DNA from 2 places in the Pectobacterium sp. 1950-15 genome. Region 2 is predicted to be linked to the other one. Evidence: predicted binding sites of a transcription regulator. Region 2 holds the regulator's gene; the other holds the start of a gene.

Region 1 (7,455 bases), on a different contig from region 2:
AGTGTTCCAGCGCCTGCTGGTAGCGCCCAAACGTTGACGCGCCGGTATCGAAGGTGCGCACCACCGGCATCGCCTGCACAAATTCGATCACGGCGGTACTGACCGCTTCCCGCGCCTGGTTGTAGCGCTGGTTCATCTCACCGGCATTGCGCATCGCCAGCCTCAGCACCACAGCTCCGGCAACCAGCACCAGCAATGCCGCCAACGCTAAACGCCAGTCCAGCCAGAACAGTAACGCCCCCGTACACAGCGGCGCCACAAAAGCACGCGCATAGAGCGGCGTGCTGTCCGCCACAAACAGGTGGAGTGCTTTTACATCGTCCTGCACGATTTTCGCCAGCGAACCAGTGCCCAGGCGCTGCACCTCGCCCAGCGGGATCCGCGCCAACTGTTCCGCCAGCGCGCTGCGAATCTGATTTTCCAGCCGAAACGCAGCATAGTGAGACTGATTAAAAGCCAGCAGACGCAGCAGATAGCTAGCACTCAGGCACAGCACCGCTCCGACCATCGTCAACAGCGGCCATGACGCGGGGTGTAAAATGAGCAGCCGGATACTCCACGTCAGAAAAAGCAGAAATGCGATGCCAGCCAGAACCGACAGCCCCGACAGGCACATCGCCAGACGAACTTGCCCTCTTACGGGGTGCATAATGTGCCAGGCACGGTTCTGTGGCGCAGGATGCGGCATGGCAGCGGATGAACCGTCCTCAACAGCGGAATGTGGCATAGTTTTTCTCTTTTCTCCTTCCCGCACAGCCGCTTACCCGGAACACAAGCAAATCAACTCGACGGCGGCAATAAAGTCAGGAATAATAACTATTCTCAATTGCGTATCTACCCGATTCGAGCCGATTTCTACCCGAATCGGTATGGGATTACCGCCATCAACCGCGTTGCTATGATTGTTCAAGGTTCGGACCGCCCAATGGCCGGATCGTCCGACGACAGCAACCCGTATCTTCAGGAGCCTGCCCATTGAACGCCTCCCCACTGAAAGCCACCAGCGAGCCTGAAGTCACCATTTCGAATTTGATCGCGGAGCTGCACGTCGTACGGCCGGATACCGGTGCGGACTGTAGCCTGCTGCGCGCGACGCTTCAGGAAGGGCTGGATATTCTGGTGTGGCGTGGGCAGTTCCGGCAGCCGACAACCATGCATTTGCACGACGACTGGGGACGCGTCAATTTTTCCTGTTCGTTGCAGGGAGATTCGCAATTTGCACTGAAAGGCGATCGGGGACGGGAGCACGTGCTGAAGCAAGATTCGGGCTGCATTAGCTACACCCCGGACTGTCAGGGCACCTCGTCCTATGCCGGACGGTTTGAAAGCGTCACCGTGTCGCTGAGCCCTGAATTACTGGCTAACTGGGTGCCGGATCTCACCGGTAACCTGCAACAACAGTTGGATTCCGGCCGACTCTGCACCCACTGCGACTGCAATGCCGAAATGCGGGCAACCGCTCAGGTATTAAGCCATGCGCTGTCCAGCCTGACGCACCCGCAGCAGGCCGGTGAAAACCGCCATGCGCCGCTGTGGCTGCTGGGGCAAAGCATGATTCTAGTGAGTCTCGCCGTCGCCGGACATGCCGACGCGGTTCCCCAGCAGGACACGCTCAGCCTGGCCGATCGCCAAAAGCTACTGCGTGCCAAAGATCTGTTGCTGGCGGATCTGTCACAGGCCCCCACTATCGCCATGCTCTCCAGAGAAACCGGATTAAGCGTACTCAAGCTAAAACGCGGGTTCCGCCAGCTCTTCAATAACAGTATCTATGGGCTATTTCAGGCCGAACGTATGCAGGAAGCGCGCCGTCGGCTGTTCGTCACGGGTGCGCCCGTCATGGTGGTTGCCACCGATCTGGGCTATGCCAACGCCAGCCACTTTAGCGCCGCCTTTCAAAAGCAGTTTGGCGTTACGCCTTCTGCTTTCAAGCGCCTGAACATTTAGCAGAAAACCAACGCCCCGTTAATCCCGATGCGGGTACAAATAGACCGGATTCGGGTAGCGTCATAACAGCGAATGATTATCATTTTCTCCATGATAAGCAGGAGAAACTGTCATGCCCGATTCTATTGCAACACCACACCCTTTCCTTGATACACACGCCTGGCCGGTGGTGTTCTTACACATGCCGGAACAGGTGCCCGACGAGGAATCCGCTAACTATATGGCGCAGATCGCTCAACTGTATGCCGCACAAGAACGCTTTGTACTCTGCATGACCGGTGCCGATCTGCCCCATCGTTCCCCCGTCTTTATGAATGCTTACCTCCAGTGGACGCGCGATAACACCAGCCTGCAACAGCAATACTGCGCAGGTGCCATTCGTATCGAAAGCGACGAGGCCAAAAGGCAAAAATACGTGGAATGGGCGGAGAACTGGGCGCAGTCCGGGCAGGCACCGTATGCCTATTTTGTCGTTGCCACCTCGCTTGAAGCACAGGCGCTGGCGCTAACGCTGCTGGATAGCGACAAACCATGACAGACAGCTCGATGACACGCTACCTTCCCTATTGGTGTTTCTATCTTCATCAGGGCATGATCACCGCGCTCATTATGCAAGGCGTGGCGGGCTATTTTCGCCACGCCGGGTTGGATCTAGCGCAGCTAAGCTGGCTGTCGCTGACCTTTCTGCCGTGGATTGCCAAATGCCTCTGGGCGCCGTGGGGCGAGCGTCACGCGCTTCCTCTGCGCGGTAATCCCTATTTAGGCAGTCTGGCGCTGCTCCAGATCGCGATGGCGTCGATGCTGGTCGGGATTGGCATGATTTCACCGGAGCACTCGGTCCTGACTATCGTCATCGCGCTGATGTTATTGGCGCTGCTTTCCGCCAGCCACGATATCTATGCCGATGGCATCACGATTTGTACCACCAGCGCCGCCAGCCGCGCACTGGCGAATACCGCACAGGTCGGCGGCAGCTATCTGGGTATTCTGTTTGGTTCGTATGCGTTCCTGAGCATTGCAGAACAGGCGGGATGGCGAGGTGGCTTCTTCGCGCTGGCAGGGCTGTCGCTGCTGATGCTCATCCTGCCGCTGCGCTATACCCGGCAACCCCAAATTCAGCATCATCCGACTCAGCAAACCGTACGCCCGACGCTCAACCGTCTGACGTTCAACGCGCTCTGGCCGGTATTAGCCTTCACGGCCATTTTCTATCTGGCGATGCGCGGCATGATGGCGCTACAGACCGTCATGCTGATCGACAGACAGCTTAGCCTGAGCCAACTGGGCATCGTCATGACCGTGTACAGCACCGCCGTGAGCGGCGTAGGGATTGTGCTCGCCAACGTCCTGATTCGTCGTATGGGCGCACTGCGCTGCCTGCTGCCCGTGATGGTCACGCACGCGCTACTCGCTATCACGCTAGCCGTCGGCTATCCGCTGTTTGCGCTGAACATGTGGATCGTGCTCTTTGGCGTGGTCAATCTGGCCGCCGCCGTCGGGTTTGTCACGCTATACAACGTCCTGATGGGAGTAGTCAGACCGCATCAGCCTGCATCCGACTATGCGCTGTTCCAATCTACCGATGCCGCTGTCGCCATGATCGTGTCGATTACCGCGCTCCAGTTAGCACATCACACGAACTACCAGACCACGCTGGGCGTGCTGGCCTGCTTCGCCGTCGCCAGCCTGTGGCCCGCCAAACAGCTATCTGTGCGGCTTTCCCGCGTGTTTTCTGACGGTGCTGCACCAGCAATCATAAGCCAGCAAGGGCGGGATTAACAAAACGGAAAAATGGGCAGGCAGCCTACTGTATTCGGGTTGAAATAGACCCGATACGGGTAGATCAAAAAATGCAAACGATTATCATTTAACTTTCATCATTCTCTGTCTTACGCGCTTTCGTACCGTCATAACGCGTGTCGTGATGAAACCGTTGCCTTTGACATCGATTTTAGTTTTTCAGGGATTTCATAATGAAAATAATGCGTCTTTATCCGCTTGCCTTAACCGGCGTATTTCTCTCGTCCTGCGTTTTTGCCGCTCAGGACGATACGCTCGTTGTCTCCGCCAGCAAACAATCGCCCTATTCCGCCTCGGCCAACAACGTCTCTTCCACCGTCGTGACGGCACCGGAGCTGAAAGATGCGGGTGTCACCAGCACTGACAAGCTGACCCGCGTGATGCCCGGCCTGAACCTCGGTAATAACGGCAGCCTGCTGTTCCCCTCGATCTCACTGCGCGGCGTGTCTTCCGCACAGGATTTCTACAGCCCGGCGGTGACGGTCTACGTAGACGGCGTACCGCAGCTCGCCACCAACACCGTGCAGACACTCTCCGATGTGGAAAGCATTGAAATGCTGCGAGGCCCGCAGGGAACGCTGTACGGTAAAAGCGCACAGGGCGGCATTATCAACATCGTGACCCAGCAGCCGGACAGCACGCCGCGCGGCTATGTCGAAGGCGGCGTCGCCAGCCGCGACGGCTATCACGGCAAAATCAACCTCAGCGGCCCCATTCAGGATGGTCTGCTATATGGCAGCGTCACGCTGCTGCGCCAGGTCGATTCAGGCGCGATGACCAACCCCGCGACGGGTAGCGACAACCTCGGCGGGACAAAATCCAGCGTCGGAAATCTTCGGCTGCGACTGGCTCCCGAAGGCCAACCGTGGGAAACCAGTCTGGCACTAACGGAAGACTGCACGCGCGCCACACAGGATACCTATCTGCCGTTTGGCGATGCGAAAAACCGGACGCTGGAGATCGCCGCGGGCGCACCCGATCCTAAACTGCGCCGCTGCACGCACAGCCAGTCACTAAGCGGAAAATACACCACCGATAACTGGATCTTCAGCCTGATCGGCGCATGGCAGCAGCAGAATTATGACCGCACCTTCCCGAACGGTACGCTGATTGCCGACATGCCGGAGCGCTGGAATCAGGACGTGCAGGAACTGCGTGCGGCGACACACGGCGCAGGCCGCACGGTAGATATGGTGTTCGGCCTTTACCGACAGAACACACGTCAGAAACTCGATCTGACCTACATTCAGACAGGTTCTCCGTTTATGAAAAGCAATGCCAATACGTCAACGGAGACGTTAGCCGCCTACAGCGATCTGACCTGGCACCTGACCGACCGTATCGATCTGGGCGGCGGGCTGCGCGTATCGCACGATAAAGCCGAAACCCGTTACCGCCAGCAGTTCTCCGGCATGAACGTGGGCGACAGCAATAGCGTCGATGACGATCAGGTACTGGGACAGCTCTCCGCCAGCTACCTGCTGAATAATGACTGGCGTGTCTATACCCGCGTCGCACAGGGCTACAAGCCAACTGGCTTTAACTATTCGCCTGCTGCTGGCACGCAGGCTATTCCGTATAGTGCGGAGAAATCGATTAACTATGAAATCGGCTCGCGCTATCAGAGTGGCGATGTGCAACTTCAGGGCGCGGTCTTCCACACCCATACGCGTGATATGCAGCTGTATTCCGGCCCGGTCGGTATGCAAACGCTTAGCAATGCAGGCCGCGCCGACGCCAGCGGCGTAGAGATGATGCTGAAGTGGCAATTCGTTCCCAACTGGTCATGGGATATCAACGGTACTTATGTCCGTTCTGAATTTACGGGCGATAGTGAGAGCTATCAGGATAAACGCGTCCCCTTCGTCCCGCGCTACGGTGCCGGCACCAGCCTGAACGGATTGATTGATACCTCGTTCGGCGCGTTAATGCCACGTCTGGCCTTCAACGTGGTAGGGCCGCACTACTTCGACGGCGACAACGCGCTGCGTCAGGGCACCTATACCACAACCGACCTGCGCCTCAGTTGGCAGGCGACCGACCGGGTGAATATCGCCGGCTATGTGGATAACGTCTTCGACCGCCGCTATCGCACCTTTGGCTTCATGAGCGACACATCGGGCTACGCACAGGTCAACGAAGGTCGAACCGTTGGCGTGGACGTGCGGGTCGACTTGTTCTGATTCCTGTCGTTTTCTCGCTGCCTTTTAATCACATTGCTATGCAGGTTAAAAGGCAGCGTCGCGTGCTATTCCACCACCGCTCTCTCTTACAATCCCTTACCGATTAGCCCTTCTCCTTTCACCAAAGTCATATTAATGACATCGCAGCGGCCCCATACTGACTTGTCACTGACTGATCATGCCCCGTTTTTCCCTGCTACTTAGCGCTTGGTGCGCCTGCCGGAGACCCGTCATGAAACGCAACACGATCTTGATATTCACTGTTTCTGCCATCATTTTACTCGCAGCGGCCGCGACAATAGGGTGGAAGGTTAGCCGGGGAAACAGCAATGCACTGTGGGAGATCGTCAGCGAACAGTGCGTGCCCAATCAGCAGCGTAATGGCAATTCCGCGCCCTGTCTGGAAGTCAATCTGGCAGAAGGTTACGTGCTTTTTGATGACAGAAACGGCCCCTATCATGACCTGCTGCTTCCAACGGATAAAATCAGCGGTATAGAAAGCCCTGAACTCTTACAGCAAAACACACCCAATTTTTTTATGCAGGCATGGGACAGACGCGGCCATCTGTCGCACGAAGCGGGTAAACCGATCAAAGATGATTATCTTTCGCTGGCGATTAACTCGCGCTACGGCCGCACGCAAAACCAGCTGCATATCCACATTGCCTGCCTGCGCCCGGAAATTTATCAGACGTTGAACCAGCAGTTTTCAACGCTCTCTGCCGACTGGAAAACGCTGCCAGTGAAAATTAACGGACACGTCTATCTGGCAAAAACGCTCACGGCGAACGAACTGACGCAAAGCGATCCGTTCAAAACACTCGATCGCTACGCCCAGCAGCGGAATGAATCTATCGGCAAATACGGCCTCGCAATGGTCTCCACGCCAGCCGGCGAAAAGGTGCTGCTCGCCAGCGGTCTTGACGTGTTCAATATGAGCCTCGGATCGGTGGAAGAAATTCAGGACTTTTCCTGTGCGCTGGCGAAATAGCCGCTGGCCGCGTCAGACGGCGGCCTGAAGACCGTTAGCAATCAATTCGCTATAACTTATGACTTTTTGTTCATTGCGTTGCCAGCCAACCTCCGCCTAAAAAGTGGGGAAAATCGATAGGTTAGGTAGCTGCAACATGCATCTGGATTTACGGCAATTACGCAATTTTCTTGCGCTGGCCGAACATGGGAGTTTTGTACAGGCCGCAGAAGCCGTCTGTTTGTCACAGTCGGCATTCAGCCGCAGCATTCAGGCGCTGGAACAAACGATGGGACATCCGCTTATCGATCGTCAGAGCCGTCGCTTTGCGCTGACGTGGCAAGGTAATACGCTGCTGCCGTTTGCCCGACGCATGCAGGAGTTGTCCTGGGAGCTGATGACCGACATGCGGCAGATCAGCGAGGCGCAGGAAGGTGAACTGACGTTTGGTTGTGGCCCCGCCCCCTCGACCACGCTGATCCCCAAGGCGGTCGCACATTTCCATGCCCTTCGCCCACGCGCCAGAGTTACCTACAGCGTGGATAACTGGCAGTCTCT
Region 2 (7,455 bases):
GAACGCTCGTTCGCCTGCTGCATGATCTCCAGCGTCTTGACGGAGATCGTGTCCAGCGAGTCGTTGAACTGCACGCCGCCGCAGCCGTTCAACTGGAGATCGATAAACCCCGGAGCGAGGAACGCACCGCTCAGGTCGTGTTGTTCAATGCCGACAGGGAGCTCGGCAAGTGGGCAGACTCGCTCGATCAGCCCATCGGCAATCACCACGGCGTGATTATCCAGAATCTGATGGCCGGTGAAAATCCGGCTGTGGGTTAACGCGTACATCATCAACTCCCGCGATCGGTTAGAGGTTCTTCATACTTTCCGTTTCTAACTCACGGAAATATTTAACAGTTTTTACCTTCAGCTCCATCGTTGAAGGTTCGTCGCATACCATGATAGCCTTGGCATGAAGCTGCAGACAGCTGATAGTCCACATATGGTTGACGTTGCCTTCTACCGCAGCCTGAAGCGCCAGCGCTTTGTTGCGCCCGGTCACCAGAATCATCACTTCTTCGGCATCCAGCAACGTACCGACGCCCACGGTCAGGGCAAATTTAGGCACCAGACTGACGTCCCCGCCGAAGAAACGGGAATTGGCGATACGGGTTTCTTCCGTCAACGTTTTGATGCGGGTGCGGGAAGCCAGAGAGGAGGCGGGCTCATTGAAGGCGATATGTCCATCGTTGCCCACGCCGCCCATGAAAAGATGAATTTTTCCGTAGGACTTTATTTTCTCTTCATAGCGGCGACATTCTGCTGTGGTGTCTTCTGCGTTGCCGTTCAACAGGTTAATGTTTTCACGCGGAATATCAACGTGATTGAAGAAATTCTGATGCATGAAGGTATGATAGCTTTCCGGGTGATCGGTTGGCAGGCCGACATATTCATCCATATTGAAGGTGACAACGTGTTTGAAGCTCACCAGACCAGCCTTATGCATGGCGACCAGCGATTTGTAGGCCTCCAGCGGTGAGCTGCCTGTCGGTAGCCCAAGAATAAAAGGGCGCTCTGCACTGGGTTTGAAAGCGTTAATCTTCTCAACGATGTGGCGGGCGGCCCATTTTCCGACGTCGGCGGCGGTAGTTAAGGGAATGAGTCTCATCAGCGCTCTCCTGATTTTTAAGTGGAATAAATTGCGTTATTGCGTCAATCGCGCCAGCTACGCGTTTTGTCTATGCATTAAAATTAGTCTACTCCGTTTTTTTTAATCTTGAAATAAGTTGGGGTTTTATTCAGGTATAAACTTTTAGTATGCAGTTTTTTGGTGATTTTTATCACATAATTACGGGGTTTAATTTGTGTAGCGAATTATTTTTCTTACACTCCCCCTGAGAACTACCGCTGCCATGTTTTCTCGACAATGAAGTTTTTCGACAGCGACGTTCTTCGGCAGTGAAATTTATTGGCAGGTTTGTTTGCCCCACAACATTTCATTTACCTCGCAAAGGTAAGAGAGGGAAAAGTGAGTACTCTTAGCTATTTACAAAAAGTCGGCCGGGCATTGATGGTGCCTGTCGCGACGCTGCCTGCTGCCGCCATCCTGATGGGGATAGGTTACTGGATTGATCCGGTTGGCTGGGGAAGCGAGAACGCATTGGCGGCACTCCTCATCAAATCGGGCGAGGCGATTATCGGGCATATGGCGGTGCTGTTTGCGGTCGGTGTCGCTTACGGCATGTCGAAAGATAAAGATGGTGCGGCAGCATTGACCGGTTTTGTCGGCTATCTGGTGCTGACCACGCTGTGTTCACCGGCTGTTGTCGCCATGATCCAACGGATCCCTGTTGAACAGGTGCCCGCTGCGTTCGGCAAGATTGAAAACCAGTTCATCGGGATTCTGGTCGGTGTGATGTCCGCCGAATTGTATAACCGCTTTAGTCAGGTTGAACTGCCTAAGGCGCTGTCGTTCTTCAGCGGACGCCGTTTGGTCCCGATTCTGGTTTCTTTCCTGATGATTCTGGTGGCGTTCATTTTAATGTACGTCTGGCCGGTGATTTACAATGCTCTGGTGTCGTTTGGCGAACACATCCAACAAATGGGCTCGGTAGGTGCTGGGGTTTATGCCTTCTTTAACCGCTTGCTGATTCCTGTTGGGCTGCACCACGCGCTGAACTCCGTGTTCTGGTTTGATGTTGCGGGTATCAACGATATCCCTAACTTCCTGGCCGGCCAACAGTCTATTGATTCAGGCAAAGCCGTTGTGGGGATCACCGGACGTTATCAGGCGGGCTTCTTCCCGATTATGATGTTCGGCCTGCCGGGTGCAGCGCTGGCGATTTATCACTGTGCTCGCCCTGAGAACAAAAGCAAAGTAGCCGGAATTATGCTGGCGGCGGCGTTTGCCTCCTTCTTTACTGGTATCACTGAGCCGCTGGAATTCTCCTTCATGTTTGTGGCACCGGTGCTGTATTTCCTGCATGCGCTGCTGACTGGTTTTTCCGTCTTTATCGCAGCCAGCATGCATTGGATTGCCGGCTTTGGCTTCAGTGCCGGTCTGGTGGACATGGTGCTGTCTTCGCGCAACCCGCTGGCTACCCAGTGGTACATGCTGCTTGTTCAGGGACTGGCATTTTTCGTTATTTACTATGTGGTGTTCCGCTTTACCATCACGCGCTTCAATCTGTTAACGCCGGGACGTGAGCTGGCCGTGAGCGGTAGCGAAGCTGATGGATATGACGTGAGTACCGCATCCGCGAGCGAGAAATCAGGTGATACAGCGTCACTGGCGCGGGGTTACCTGCAGGCACTGGGTGGGAAAGACAATCTGCTCGGTATTGATGCCTGTATTACGCGTCTGCGTTTGAACGTGGCGGATTCCTCTCTGGTGGATGATGCACAGGCGAAGCGTCTTGGTGCGGCGGGCGTTATTCGTCTGAATAAGCAAAGCGTACAGATTGTCGTGGGCACACAGGCTGAATCGATAGCGACCGCACTGAAAGCGGAACGCGACAAGGCCTAATATGACGGTGCTACTTGTTTAACGTGGTGTTATGTCCATGAAATTGATAGGGCGAGATGGCAATCTCGCCCTTTTTTTTCGTTATGAATAATTAAATGAAACTAACGGTTGTTTCCCAGCGTAGCTTGTTGGATCATTGTCGGTTATACGTCGTTTTAGCATTGAGGAATGAAGAATGAGTGAGGCTGAAGCCCGCCCAACCAACTTTATCCGTCAGATTATCGATGAAGATCTGGCGTCCGGTAAGCATGACCATATTCAGACGCGTTTCCCGCCAGAGCCGAACGGCTATCTGCATATTGGGCATGCCAAGTCTATTTGCCTGAATTTTGGTATCGCGCGTGACTATCAGGGGCAATGCAACCTGCGTTTTGACGACACCAACCCAGTAAAAGAAGATATCGAATACGTTGAGTCGATCAAACGTGACGTCGAGTGGCTGGGCTTTTCATGGAGCGGCGACGTCCGCTATTCTTCTGATTATTTCGATCAACTGCATGCGTATGCGGTTGAGCTGATCGGTAAAGGGCTGGCTTATGTCGATGAACTGACGCCCGAGCAAATCCGCGAATACCGCGGTACGTTGACGGCGCCGGGCAAAAACAGCCCTTACCGCGACCGTACCGTGCAGGAAAACCTGGCGCTGTTTGAAAAAATGCGTAACGGCGGGTTTGCGGAAGGTACGGCCTGCCTGCGAGCAAAAATCGATATGGCATCGTCCTTTATCGTGATGCGCGATCCGGTGCTGTACCGTATTAAATTTGCCGATCACCACCAGACGGGTAACAAGTGGTGCATCTACCCGATGTATGACTTCACCCACTGCATCTCCGATGCGCTGGAAGGGATCACGCATTCACTGTGTACGCTGGAATTCCAGGATAACCGCCGCCTGTACGACTGGGTGTTGGACAACATTACGATTCCTTGCCATCCGCGTCAGTACGAATTCTCTCGCCTCAATCTCGAATACGCGATTATGTCCAAGCGTAAGCTGAATCAGTTGGTGGTGGAAAATGTCGTTGAAGGATGGGACGATCCGCGCATGCCGACCATCTCTGGTCTGCGCCGTCGTGGTTATAGCGCAGCCTCTATCCGTGAATTTTGTGTGCGCATCGGCGTCACGAAACAGGATAACAACGTGGAAATGGCCGCGCTTGAATCCTGTATCCGCGACGATCTGAATGAGAACGCCCCGCGTGCGATGGCGGTGCTGGATCCGGTCAAAGTCGTGATCGAGAATCTGCCAGCCGGGCATGAAGAATTTGTCGCGATGCCAAACCATCCGAACAAGCCGGAAATGGGGTCACGTCAGGTGGCATTCAGCCGTGAAGTCTATATCGACCGTGCTGACTTCCGTGAAGAAGCTAACAAACAGTACAAACGCTTGGTGTTGGGTAAAGAAGTGCGTCTGCGTAATGCCTACGTGATCAAAGCCGACCGCATTGAAAAAGACGAGCAGGGCACCATCACTACGATCTACTGTAGCTATGATGCAGAGACGCTGAGCAAAGATCCGGCTGATGGCCGTAAAGTGAAGGGCGTGATTCACTGGGTTTCTGCGGCACACGCGGTACCCGCAGAATTCCGTTTGTACGATCGTCTGTTCAGTGTGGCAAACCCTGGCGCGGCAGAGGACTTCCTGTCGACGATTAACCCAGACTCACTGAAGATTACGCAAGGTTTTGTCGAAGCGAGCCTGGCGCAAGCAGAAGCAGAGAAAGCGTATCAGTTTGAGCGTGAAGGTTACTTCTGTGCCGATCGTGTTTACTCCAGTGCAGAGCATCTGGTGTTTAACCGTACGGTTGGGCTGCGCGATACCTGGGTTGGCTAAGGCTGACTGGAAAGAAGACAAAAATAAAACCGCCTCGGCGGTTTTATTTTTTTATGCGGTCGATTTATCGTGTGGAATCGTGCAGGGTTTCGTCCTCTCGGCAATCCCCTTCACTGCAATGCCCGTAGAGATACAAACTGTGGTTGGTCAGTTTAATGCCGTGTCTTTCTGCGATCTCGCGTTGGCGTGCTTCGATAGACTCATCGCGGAATTCAATGACTTTGCCACAGTCGAGGCAAATTAAGTGATCGTGATGATGCTGCTGCGTCAGTTCAAAGACGGACTTTCCACCTTCGAAGTTATGACGGGTTACGATGCCCGCATCATCAAACTGGTTGAGTACGCGATAGACGGTAGCAAGACCAATCTCTTCGCCCATATCAATCAGTCTCTTATATAAATCTTCCGCACTGACGTGATGGCAGACAGGATCCTGTAACACTTCCAGTATTTTCAGTCTTGGAAGAGTGACTTTCAGGCCGGCCTTCTTTAATGCGGTATTGTTGTCAGTCATGCGGGTTTAGTCCTGTTGCTTACTTATCAATGGAGGCTGCCTAGCCTATGACATCGGTCGGCTCAAAAAATGTAATAGCGTCCCAATTATAGAACCGCACATACAAAATGAAAACAAGGGAATGTTAACAATATTGTCCCCATTCACACTACTGGTATAGAACGCAATACGTTGTTGATGAATGAGGAAATGGTGAAGCACGTATAAAACCGATGGGATTATTGTACAGGTTTACTGATAGAAGTTAAAAAAATGTATCAATTATTATGAAAGGTTTTACCTATCAATGCTGTTTTGGCTCTGATAGGGATTATCAGAGCCAATAGGATTTAGCCAACCAGCTCTTTCAGGTTCAGTTCATCGCTGATCTGTTTGACCCACGTTGTTACGCGTTCGCTGGTCAGTTCAGGCTGGCGGTCTTCATCGATAGCCAGGCCGATGAAGTGGTTGTCGTCGGCGAGCCCTTTAGAGGCTTCAAAGTAATAGCCCTCTGTTGGCCAGTGGCCGACAATCGTCGCGCCGCGAGGTTCGATAATGTCACGGATAGTACCCATGGCATCACAGAAGTATTCCGCATAGTCTTCCTGATCGCCGCAGCCAAACAGGGCAACCAGTTTTCCTGTGAAATCAACTTCTTCCAGCGAAGGGAAGAAGTCATCCCAATCGCACTGAGCTTCACCGTAATACCAGGTTGGAATACCCAGCAGCAGAATGTCGAAACCTTCGAGGTCTTCTTTGCTGCTTTTGGCGATGTCATGAACATCAGCAACGTTGGTGCCTAACTGCTGTTGGATCGTTTTGGCGATGTTTTCAGTGTTGCCAGTATCACTGCCAAAGAATATTCCGATGAGTGCCATGAATTGAATAACCTCTTGATTCCTAATGGTATGGTGTAATGTTTCACCCACTTATCTGTTAATAATAACAGACACTCACATCAGGAGAAACTCGTATCGGTAAGGATGCGTAAATCAAAGGCGTATGAAATGTGGAGGGGAGTAAAAGAAACGAAACGCAGTTCTGCCGACGCTAAATTCCCCATAATGAATAGGGATTATGGTATCGTCAGGGATTAAACGCTCATTTCCTTAATATCTTGGTGGGTATTTATTTATAACAATGTTTCATTTTTTATGAATATGCTTTTTATTTTTACAACTGATTCCGATTGTAATTAAAAGCAGACTTCTTTTTGTAAGAAATAAAAGTCACCTCACGGTACGTTACTCTTCGTGAGAATTAAAATGCATACAAAAGATAATGTTTTAATCGAATTGAAAGTCTGTAACATTTCTCGGGAATATTCCTAATAAATGGAAATAAGAATTATAACCATTTACAGATGAGACGATGAAAATACAGAAGGAAAAGGTTTTAGCCTTTTGATGTTAAAGAATAAAGTGAAAGTTCAGCGTAAATTGCCTTGCCCATTGACAGCATGCCGATGCCAACGCACGTGAGGCGCGGCGGTAGCGAACTTTATGGTAACTCTCTGATTAAAAAACTTATATCTATAAAAATAAGTGCATCCATTCTCAATATAAAAAATTATATTAATAAATATAGCGAGAACGCTAAATATTCTCTGTGTTTAGCCGATGAGTTAGCGTGGTTTTTGAGTTTTCAACTCGGTGAAATGTGAACGCTAGGGAGAAGTGACCTGTTTCATGGTGTGAATTTTCTGATTCATATCGGTTGATTAGCGATAAAAATCTTTTTAACCATTTTCCTGATTTGGAGTGAGCTATGAGACTTATAAAAAATATTGCCATCAGAACCGCTATGCTATGGGTGCTGGGCATTTTTTGTGTCCTTTGGGGTGGCGTATCGATATATACCATGTTCTCTTTTAAAGAGATGACGACGACCTCGAAAACCAGCACCTTGCTGGTTCAGAATATGAATTTTATCAACCAGGGCAACGATCAATACTTCCGTATGGTAACCCGTCTGGCGCGTGCCGTTGACGCTCGCCGCAGCGGTGATAATGCCGCCGCAGATAAAGAGCAGGCTTCTGCACTTGTCGCGCTGGATAAACTGAAGTCTGATTTGGTGGCGTTTAATGCTATCGATCATGCGGGTCTGGATGCGGCGCTGGTACAGGCTGTCAGTCGTGACTGGAACAATCTGGTTACTCAGGGGGTTGAGCCGCTTTACCAGA

Evidence for each region. The regulator Fur, encoded in region 2, represses iron uptake genes when iron is present. The targets are predictions, from matches to a motif close to ATAATAATGAGAACNACTATCAA.
Region 1: a site for Fur is predicted at 3,789-3,811, ahead of WCT94_RS18680 (TonB-dependent siderophore receptor). Genes of this name have one in related genera too.

Annotation. Positions count from the first base shown of each region.
Region 1 covers NZ_JBBBQR010000021.1:39,906-47,360, forward strand. Annotated here, with positions in the region: gene WCT94_RS18660 (ABC transporter ATP-binding protein) at 1-688, opposite strand, end outside; gene WCT94_RS18665 (helix-turn-helix transcriptional regulator) at 976-1,944, shown strand; gene WCT94_RS18670 (hypothetical protein) at 2,057-2,479, shown strand; gene WCT94_RS18675 (MFS transporter) at 2,476-3,723, shown strand; gene WCT94_RS18680 (TonB-dependent siderophore receptor) at 3,918-5,927, shown strand; gene WCT94_RS18685 (CDP-diacylglycerol diphosphatase) at 6,160-6,918, shown strand; gene WCT94_RS18690 (LysR family transcriptional regulator) at 7,055-7,455, shown strand, end outside.
Region 2 covers NZ_JBBBQR010000005.1:77,757-85,211, reverse strand. Annotated here, with positions in the region: gene nagA (N-acetylglucosamine-6-phosphate deacetylase) at 1-269, opposite strand, end outside; gene nagB (glucosamine-6-phosphate deaminase) at 289-1,089, opposite strand; gene nagE (N-acetylglucosamine-specific PTS transporter subunit IIBC) at 1,450-2,946, shown strand; gene glnS (glutamine--tRNA ligase) at 3,122-4,780, shown strand; gene fur (ferric iron uptake transcriptional regulator) at 4,845-5,294, opposite strand; gene fldA (flavodoxin FldA) at 5,624-6,151, opposite strand; gene WCT94_RS07710 (methyl-accepting chemotaxis protein) at 7,041-7,455, shown strand, end outside.